2 regions of the Hydrogenophaga soli genome follow, and region 1 is predicted to be linked to the other one. Evidence: predicted binding sites of a transcription regulator. Region 1 holds the regulator's gene; the other holds the start of a gene.
What was found. The regulator sigma-54, encoded in region 1, starts transcription at its own class of promoters, with help from an activator protein. The targets are predictions, from matches to a motif close to TGGCANGNAANCTGCTTT.
Positions count from the first base shown of each region.

Region 2: a site for sigma-54 is predicted at 3,253-3,270, ahead of exaC (aldehyde dehydrogenase family protein). Genes of this name have one in related genera too.

Region 1 is NZ_BAAHAK010000002.1:31,448-36,516, reverse strand. It holds gene ACYVB7_RS03330 (glycosyl hydrolase family 8) at 1-1,001, shown strand, start outside; gene ACYVB7_RS03325 (RNA polymerase factor sigma-54) at 1,019-2,617, opposite strand; gene lptB (LPS export ABC transporter ATP-binding protein) at 2,625-3,347, opposite strand; gene lptA (lipopolysaccharide transport periplasmic protein LptA) at 3,413-4,069, opposite strand; gene ACYVB7_RS03310 (thiol:disulfide interchange protein DsbA/DsbL) at 4,193-4,837, opposite strand; gene ACYVB7_RS03305 (SPOR domain-containing protein) at 4,913-5,069, opposite strand, start outside.
Region 2 is NZ_BAAHAK010000013.1:89,687-94,755, forward strand. It holds gene ACYVB7_RS18955 (methyl-accepting chemotaxis protein) at 1-997, shown strand, start outside; gene ACYVB7_RS18960 (sigma-54-dependent Fis family transcriptional regulator) at 1,058-3,043, opposite strand; gene exaC (aldehyde dehydrogenase family protein) at 3,344-4,867, shown strand; gene ACYVB7_RS18970 (DUF779 domain-containing protein) at 4,867-5,069, shown strand, end outside.

The DNA of each region.
Region 1 (5,069 bases):
TGCGCTGCGCCGTTCTGCTGGGACTGAGCGCGCCGCCCATCGCCCAGGCCCAAGCCCAAGCCCTGCGGGGCTGGGACGATTGGAAGGCCACCTACGTGGCCTCCGACGGGCGCGTGACCGACACCGGACAGCGCAACATCAGCCACTCCGAAGGTCAGGGCTTTGGCCTGCTGCTGGCCACCGCGGCAGGTGACAAGGCCACATTCGAACGCATCTGGGCCTGGACGCAAGCCAACCTGGGCAAGCGCCCCGACGGCCTGTTTGCCTGGCGCTGGGAGCCGGGCCGCGGCATCACCGACATGAACACCGCCACCGACGGCGACCTGTTCATCGCCTGGGCCCTGCAACGCGCCGCCGAGCGCTTCAACCTGCCGGAGCTGAAAGGCCGCGCCGCGGCCATCGGCCAGGCCATCCGCGACAAGGTGGTGCAGGACGGCACGCCCTGGGGCACCATCATCAAACCCGGGGTGGACGGCTTTGGCACCCCGCAGGGGCAGGTGGTCAACCTGTCGTACTGGGTGTTTCCGGCCTTCGAGGCGCTGAACAAGGTGGATCCGCACCCGCAGTGGCAGGCCCTCACCACGTCGGGGTTGCGGTTGGTGGAAGTGGCCCGCTTCGGCCGTTGGAGCCTGCCGCCCGACTGGCTGCTGCTGGTCAACCCGCTGGCCCCTGACCCCAGCCGCCTGCCCCGCTATGGCTACGACTCAGCCCGCGTGCCGCTGTACCTGCACTGGGCGGGCCACGCCACCCCCGGGCGAATGGAAGGCTTCAAGAAGTTCTGGACCCACTTCCAGTGCGACGGCTTCCTGCCCGGCTGGGCCAACGTGCAGGACAACTCCATCGACAGCTACGGGGCCGACCCCGGGGTGCAGGCCATCCGAAGCCTGCTGACCACTGGCAAACCGCCCAGCTCACGCCTGCCCATGACGGCCCAGAGTTACTACTCGGCCACCCTGGGCATGCTGGTGGAGGTGGCGGCGCGGGAGGGTGGGCGCAAGTAGCGCGGCAAGCCGCGTGCTCAGAGCGCCTTGCGCAAGCTGGCCGGGGCGATTTTCAGCGCCTCGCGGTACTTGGCCACGGTGCGGCGGGCGCACTCGATGCCCTGCTCTTTCAGCATGTCCGACAAGGCGTTGTCCGACAGCGGCTTTTTGGGGTCTTCCCCCGCCACCAGCTGCTTGATGAGCGCCCGCACCGCGGTGCTGGAGGCGTTGCCCCCGGTTTCGGTGCCCAGGCTGGAGCCAAAGAAGTACTTCAGCTCGTAGGTGCCAAACGGCGTGGCCATGTACTTGGCGGTGGTCACGCGGCTGATGGTGGACTCGTGCAGGCCCAGCTCGTCGGCAATCTCGCGCAGCACCAGCGGGCGCATGGCCAGCTCGCCGTGCATGAAGAAGTTGCGTTGGCGCTCCACGATGGCACTGGAGACGCGCAGGATGGTGTCAAACCGCTGCTGGATGTTCTTGATGAACCAGCGCGCCTCTTGCAGGCGCTGCTGCATGCCCGCGCCGTCGCCACGGCTCCCTCGGCCTTCGCGCAGGGCGGCGGCGTACACGTCGTGCACCCGCAGCTTGGGCATGACCTCAGGGTTGAGCTGCACCTTGAAGCCGCGCCCCGCGCGGGTCACCAGCACATCGGGCACCACCATCTGGCCTTCCAGGTTGGCAAAACGGCGACCGGGCCGGGGTTCGAGCTGGGTGATGAGGGCCAGCGCCTCGCGCACCAGCGGCTCTTCCAGCCCGCACACCAGGGCCAGCTTGCGGGTGTCGCGGCGGGCCATCAGGTCCAGGGGTTGCTGGCAGATGGCCAGCGCGGCCCGGGCTGCGGGGGTGTTGCGCAGTTCGTTGATCTGCAAGCGCAGGCACTCGCCCACGTCGCGTGCGCCCACCCCGGGCGGGTCCATGTTCTGCAGCCAGCCCAAGGCCGTGCGCAGCAGTTGCACGGTGGCCTCACGGCGCTCCTGCACGGCGAGGTCGTCCGGGTTGCCGGGCTCGAACGAGGCGGCCAGGTCTTCCAAGGGGTCGGCCAGGTAGCCGTCGTCGTCCAGCGACTCGATCAGCGCGTACAGCGCCGCCTGTTCCTCGGGGCTGAGGCGCAGGCCCAGGGCCTGCTGGTGCAGGTGGGCCTGCAGGGTGATGTGCTCACTGGCGAGGTCGGCGGCGCTGGCGGTGTCATCGTCGTCGTGGCTGCCGGTGCCCCGGGCGGGGGCTTCGCCGCCCCACTCGCCGTCGTCGGGTTGCATGTCCACGGTGCCGTCACCCGACCAGTCGGGCTCGGTCAGGCTGACATCGTCACCCGACGAGGCTTCGGGGGTTGACTCGGCAGAATTTGATGACTCAAAAACAGACTCAGCGCTTGATGTGCCTGAACTTTCTGCTACACCTTCCATGGCGCGCTCGGACAACACATCCCCCAGGCTGACCGGGGCATCGGCGGTTTCCAGGCCAAACGACTCGCGCTCGGCGGCCTCGTCCTGACGCTCCAGGAAGGGGTTTTCGTCGAGCATCTGCTCGACCTCCTGCCCCAGCTCCAGCGTGGACAGCTGCAACAGCCGAATGGACTGCTGCAGCTGGGGCGTGAGCGCCAGGTGCTGCGAGACGCGGAGGGACAGGCCTTGTTTCATGGGCGCATCACATGCGGAAGTGTTCGCCCAGGTACACCCGGCGCACGTCGGCGTTGTCCACAATCTCGGCGGGCGTGCCCTGCGCCAGCACCGTGCCGTCGTTGATGATGTAGGCGTGGTCGCAAATGCCCAGCGTCTCGCGCACGTTGTGGTCGGTGATCAGCACCCCGATGCCCCGCGCCTTCAGGAAACCGATGATGCGCTGGATCTCGATGACGGCGATGGGGTCGATGCCGGCAAACGGCTCGTCCAGCAGGATGAAGCGGGGCTGGGTGGCCAGTGCCCGGGCAATTTCCACCCGCCGCCGCTCGCCCCCCGACAGCGCGGGCGCCGGAGAGTGGCGCAGGTGGTCCACCCGCAAGTCGGCCAGCAGGGCGTCCAGGCGCTGCTGCACCACCGCGGGCGACAGGCGTTTGCCCTGTTCGTCGTGCTGCAACTCCAGCACGGCGCGCACGTTGTCTTCGACGTTGAGCTTGCGGAAGATGGACGCTTCCTGCGGCAGATAGCCCAACCCCAGGCGCGAACGGCGGTGGATGGGCTGATGTTCAATGGGCTGGCCGTCCAGGAAGATGTCACCCCCATCGGCCCGCACCAGGCCCACGATCATGTAAAACGAGGTGGTCTTGCCCGCGCCGTTGGGACCCAGCAGGCCCACCACCTCCCCCTCGTTGACAGCCAGCGACACGTCCTTGACCACCTTGCGGCTGCCGTAGGACTTGCGCAGGTGCATCGCCTCCAGACGCACCGGCTGGGGTGCATCGGGTTCGAGGGCAAGGCGGACACTGGCGCCGCCGCTCACCGGCCAACCCCATCCAGCACGGGGGCCGACCGCAGACGCGCCGGGTCGGTGGCCGCAGGGGCCGGAGCCCCTTCGGCAGGCCGTGGCGTGGGCGTCAACATCGCCCGCACGCGGCCAGAAGGGTTGGAAGGCGTCTTGCTGGCCTCGCCACCGTCCACCGAGAAGGTTTCCGCGGCGTTGTTGTAGACGATCAGGCTGCCCGAGGTTTCATCGGCCAGGGTGGCTCCACGGTAGCGGCGCAGCATGGCGCGCTGCTCGAACCGCACCACGTCGGTCTGTCCGTTGTAGTCGATGCGATCGGACACACCCTCGATGTACTCGTCCAACCCCTCGCGCTTCTGGCGGAAAAAGGCGGGCTTGGCGGCTGAACCGGTGACCACCCCGAACTGGTTGCCCTGGGCGTCCTGACGGACTTCGACCTTGTCGCCCCGGATGACGATGGTGCCCTTGGTGATGACCACATTGCCGGTGAACACGCTGAGCTGACGCACGTCGTCGTAGCGCAGGCTGTCGGCCTCGGCATTCATGGGCTTGTCGCGGTCGGCCTTTTCGGCATGGGCCGCGGCACACAGCCACAGCGCACTCAAGGCCACCCAGCCACACCCCAGCCGCCGCAGGCCGGAAACAAGGGCATGCGGTCGGGCGCTGGGCACAGGGGGAGTGGAACGAGGAGTCACAAGCAAACTCATGGCGGCATGGTATTTGCTTGTCATTGTAGCGGTGCCGTCGGGATTTCCTGACGGCACCAAAGGCAAAAACGCGAGAGTCTGAGGCTTTCAGCCCTTGCGGCTGGCCTCTGCCAGCTGGTTCACCACCGCCAGCGCACGTTCACCGGTGCCCGCTGTGGACGGGGACGTGAAATACCGCCCGGCCACACCCAACGCGGGCACGCCGTCAAGCTTGTAGGCCTCGGCCATCTGCGCCGCACGCTTGAGCTTGCCCGCCACCGAGAAGGCATTGAAGAACTCCAGGAACTTGGCCCGGTCCAAGCCTTGGCGAGCCGCCCAGTTGGCGATGTCGTCGGGCGTGGACAACTTCTGGTGTTCACCATGGATGGCCACGAACACCTTGGCATGCAGTTCGTCGAGCTTGCCCATGGCTTCCAGCGCAAAGTACAGCCGCTGCAGCGGCTCCTGGGCCGAACTGAAGGCAATGGGGTTGCGACGCACCACGATGTGGGCGGGTTGCTTCTTGACCCAGGTGTCGAAGGTGGGCTCGAACTTGGCACAGTGCGGACACCAGTAGCCGAAGAACTCGATCACCTCCACCTTGCCTGCGGGCGAGTCCACGGGGGCGGGACTGGCCAATTTGAGGTAGTCCTTGCCCTCCTTGAAGGCTTCGGTTTGGGCCTGGGCGGTGGTCACCAGGGCGGGGGCAGCAGCGGTCAGCAACGCGACCTGCGAAAACTCACGACGACGCATGGAATGGTTTCTCCTTGTGGGCAATCAGTGTGGGGGGCGCGTGTTTTGGTTCCCCGGGGTGGGGAACCCAGGGTTTCAACGTTGCACGCGGACCAGGGCCGTCTCCAGCCCGCTGGGGGCCAGGTCTTCCTTCATTTTTTCAGCATCGCTCAGGCGTTCGTAGGGACCCAGGCGCACGCGGTAGACGGTCTTGCCGTTCTGCTCACGCTCGGACACCTTGGCATCCAGGCCC
Region 2 (5,069 bases), on a different contig from region 1:
ACTCGCCGCCACCCAGGCCCTGTGGGTGCTGTGGGGGGTGATGGCCGTGGCCCTGGGGCTGATGCTGCCGGGGGCCTGGCTCAACACCCGCAGCATCTGCGACCCCATCCAGTCGGCCCAGGACGTGGCCGACAGCATGGCGCAGGGCGACCTGACCCGCACCATCACCACCACGGGCCACGACGAAATGGCCGCCCTCATGCGGGCGCAGCAGCACATGCAGGCGGGCATTGCCCGCATCGTGACCGAGGTGCACAAGGCCAGCGACCACATCCGCGGCGCCTGTGCCGAAATCGCCTCGGGCAACATGGACCTGAGCCACCGCACCGAGTCCGCCGCGGCCAGCCTGGAGCAGACCGCCGCCAGCATGCGCGACCTCATCCAGTTGGTGGAACAAACCGCCGAGGTGGCCAGCCGCGCCGCCCAGACGGCGCAGGCCAACGCCCAGGCCGCGCAAGAGGGCGGCACCGTGGTGGGGCAGGTGGTGGCCACCATGCAGGACATTGACCGCAGCAGCCGCCAGATTGCCGACATCACCGGCGTGATTGACAGCATTGCCTTCCAGACCAACATCCTGGCGCTCAACGCCGCGGTGGAGGCGGCGCGGGCGGGCGAGTCGGGCCGCGGCTTTGCCGTGGTGGCCAGCGAGGTGCGGGTGCTGGCCCAGCGCACCGCCACGGCGGCCAAGGAAATCAAGACCCTCATCCAGGACAGCGTGGGCCGCATCAGCGCCGGGGTGCAGCAGGTGGACATGGCGGGCACCACCATCGCCGCGGTGGTGGGCCATGCGCAAGAGGTGGCGCAGCTGATCGCCGGCATCAGCCAATCCAGCGGCCAGCAAAGCCAGGGCATCCACGAAATCAACCAGGCGGTGGCCCAGCTGGACACCATGACGCAGCAGAACGCGGCGCTGGTGGAACAGTCGGCCGCGGCCTCGCAAAGCCTGCTGGATCAGGCCGAGTCGCTCACCCGCACGGTGTCGGTGTTCAAGACCTGAGCGCGGCCCGCCTCGCCTTGGCGGCCTCTGCCACCCGTGGCCTTTGCCGCGGCAGTGGCCTCAGCCACCCGGGGCTTGCAGCTTGCGGTACACCGTCTGGCGGCTGATGCCCAGCTGGCGGGCCGCCTGGGCCACGTTGCCGCGGCAGCTTTCCACCGCCTGCAGCACCACGGTGCGCGACACGTCCTTCAGGCTTTGCGCCTGCACGGGGGCCTGCAGGGGGGCATTGGGCAGGCCATGGGTGGGGTGCGGCGGGGCGTGGGGCAGGTTTTGCAACTCGGCCCGCAGGTCGTCGGACAGGTGTTGCCAGCTCAGCACCGTGTCGCCCGGCTCCAGCAGGGCACAGGCGGTGCGCAAGGCGTTGAGGTACTGGCGGGTGTTGCCGGGCCAGGGGTGGCGGGTGAAGGCGTCCAGCAGGGCCGGGTCCACGGTGGGGGGCGCGGCACCTTCGGCCAGGTCCAGCAGCAGGCGCTGGGTCAGCGCGGCAAAGTCGGTGCGCTCGCGCAGGGCGGGCAGCTCCAGCACCAGGCCGTTGATGCGGTAGTACAGGTCTTCGCGGAAGCGGCCTTGGGCCACCAGGGCTTTGAGCGGCTGGTGGGTGGCGCAAATCAGCGCAAAGTCCACCGCCACCGGCTGGCCGCCGCCCAGCGGGGCCACCTGGCGCTCTTGCAGCACGCGCAGCAGGCGGGTCTGCAAGGCCAGGGGCATGTCGCCAATTTCGTCCAGGAACAGCGTGCCCAGGTGGGCCTCGCGCAGCAGGCCCAGGTTGCCCTGACGCCGCGCCCCCGTGAAGGCCCCGGGCGCATGGCCAAACAGTTCGGACTCGATCAGGCTTTCGGGCATGGCCGCGCAGTTGATGGCCACAAACGCCCGGTTGGCCCGCGGGCCGCTGCGGTGCACGGCCTTGGCAAACAGCTCTTTGCCCACGCCCGACTCACCCAGCACCAGCAGCGAAATGGGTTTGTTCAGCACCTTGCGGGCTTTGTCGGCGGCGCTGCGCCAGCGGGCGTCGCCGGTGTCCAGCCGGGCCAGTGCGTCCGCGCCCGGCGCCGAGGGGGGGGCTGGGGCGGGGGCAGGGGTGTGGTGCGCGGGTTTGGCTTGCCACAGGCCCGGGCGGCTTTGCAGTTGGGCGTACAGCGGCTTGCCGTCGCGCACCAGCCGCACCGCGGCGGGCTTGTCGGCGCTGTGGCCGCTGCGCAGGTGTTGGTGGGCCAGCAGGTCGTCCAGCCGGGTGTGCAGCAACTCGTGCAGCTGCCGCCCGCGCAGCTGGCGCAGGTCCTGGTGCAGCATCTTCTGGGCGGCCTGGTTGGCCCCCACCACCCAGCCGTCGTCCGACAGCACCACAATGCCTTCGCCCACCGAGTTCAGGCCTTCGGGCAGCGTGTGCAGGTGCAGGCGCCAGTGGTGGCGGTACGTGGCCCCCAGCAAGCGGTTTTCGATGAGGGCGGCGGCGGTGCGCACCAAGCCCAGCGCCGGGCCGGGGCCTTCGCGGTGCTCGCTCGACACGTCCAGTGCCCCCAGCAGCTCGCCCGTGGCCGACACGATGGGGGCCGCCGAGCAGGTGAGAAAGCCGTTGCGTTCCAGGTAATGCTCACTCCCGTTGACCTGGATGGCGTGCACATCGGCCAGCGCGGTGCCAATGGCGTTGGTGCCGCGGTGGGCTTCGGTCCACGAGGCCCCCACGTTCAGCGCCACACGGTCGGCCCGGGACAGGAAGTGGGCATCGCCCAGCGTGTGCATCAAGGTGCCGCAGGGCCCCGAGAGGATCACCATGGCCTGCTGGTGGCGCACCTGCTCGAACAGAAACTCCATGATCGGGCGGGAGTGCGCCAGCAAATCGTGGTGGCGGGTGGTGAGCTGCTGCAGCTCGGAGCCTGTGCACAGCCCCACATCCAGCAAGCGCCCGGTGGGCATCAACCCCGACTGGAAACTGCGGTGCCACGAGCGCGACAGACGCTCGTCCAGCACGCCTGGCGGGCATTCTCCGTGTTCCACCAAATGGCGGCGGCTGTGGCGCAGGCGTTGTGCGTCTGGCGTGGGTTGCATGCTTGTCTCCGGTCGCGCGGTGTGTCCCGCGTCGTGCGGCCAGTATAGGAAGGGCAGGGGGTGCGACGGTGGCTTGTCCTTGCAACCGCATCAACTGTTCCAGAAGTGGACACCGGACATGTCCGGACACCTGTCCACGGCCCGATGGTGCCACAGGCGATGCAACGTTTTTTTGTTTCAAATCAATGGCTTGCGGAGTTCAGGCCGATTGGCACGGATTTTGGAAAGAGAAGCAGGCCCAGCGTGAGTGATTCACGGGGTTCAACTTCAACCGATTCCAGAAACACGAGGAAGACAAACATGGCCGTTTACGCCGCTCCCGGTGCCGCAGGTGCCAAGATCGCCTACAAAGCCCAGTACAACAACTTCATCGGTGGCCAATGGGTGGCCCCGGTCAAGGGCCAGTATTTCGACGTGGTCACCCCCACCACCGGCAAGGTGTACACCCAAGCCGCCCGCTCCACCGCCGAAGACGTTGAGCTGGCGCTGGACGCCGCCCACGCCGCCGCCGACGCCTGGGGCAAGACCGACGCCGCCACGCGCAGCAACATCCTGCTGAAAATTGCCGACCGCCTCGAAGCCAACCTGGAGCTGCTGGCCTACGCCGAAACCGTGGACAACGGCAAGCCCATCCGCGAAACCCTGGCTGCCGACATCCCGCTGTCGGTGGACCACTTCCGCTACTTTGCCGGTGCCCTGCGTGCGCAGGAAGGCGGCATCAGCGAGATCGACGAAAACACCATGGCCTACCACATCCACGAGCCGCTGGGCGTGGTGGGCCAGATCATCCCCTGGAACTTCCCCATCCTGATGGCCGCCTGGAAGCTGGCCCCCGCCCTGGGCGCGGGCAACTGCGTGGTGCTGAAACCCGCCGAAAGCACGCCCATCAGCATTTTGATTTTGATGGAGCTGATTGCCGACCTGCTGCCCCCCGGCGTGCTCAACATCGTCAACGGCTTTGGCCGTGAGGCCGGCATGCCCCTGGCCCAAAGCAAGCGCATTGCCAAGATCGCCTTCACCGGCTCCACCAGCACGGGCCGCGTGATTGCCCAGGCCGCCGCCAACAACCTCATTCCCGCCACGCTGGAACTGGGCGGCAAGAGCCCCAACATCTTCTTTGCCGACGTGATGGACAAGGACGACGGCTTCCTGGACAAAGCCATCGAAGGCCTGGTGCTGTTCGCCTTCAACCAGGGCGAGGTGTGCACTTGCCCCAGCCGCGCCCTCATCCAAGAGAGCATTTACGACAAGTTCATGGAAAAAGTGCTCAAGCGCGTGGCCGCCATCAAACACGGCAACCCGCTGGACACCGACACCATGATGGGCGCACAGGCCAGCAAGGAACAGCTGACCAAGATCCTGTCGTACCTGGACTTGGGCAAGCAGGAAGGCGCCCAGGTGCTGATCGGCGGCAACCAGGCCCAGTTTGGCAACGACCTGGACGGCGGCTACTACGTGCAGCCCACCCTGTTCAAGGGCCACAACAAGATGCGCATCTTCCAAGAAGAAATCTTCGGCCCCGTGCTGGCCGTGACCACCTTCAAGGATGAAGCCGAAGCCCTCGCCATCGCCAACGACACCCTGTACGGCCTGGGTGCCGGCGTGTGGAGTCGCAACGGCAACGTGGCCTACCGCATGGGCCGCGCCATCAAGGCGGGCCGTGTGTGGACCAACTGCTACCACGCCTACCCCGCACACGCCGCCTTCGGTGGCTACAAGGAATCGGGCATTGGCCGCGAAACCCACAAGATGATGCTGGACCACTACCAGCAAACCAAGAACCTGCTGGTGAGCTACAGCGAGCAGCGCCTGGGCTTCTTCTGATGGTGGACAAAGTGGTGGCCACCCCGGCCGCCCTTGAGCTGATCGCCCGGCTCAAGGCCAAGCACGGGGATGGCCTCATGTTCCACCAAAGTGGCGGCTGCTGTGACAACAGCGCCGCCAATTGCTACTTGCTGGGCGAGCTGACCCTTGGCCCCGGCGACGTCCACCTGGGCGACATTGGCGGCTGCGGCTTTTACATGAG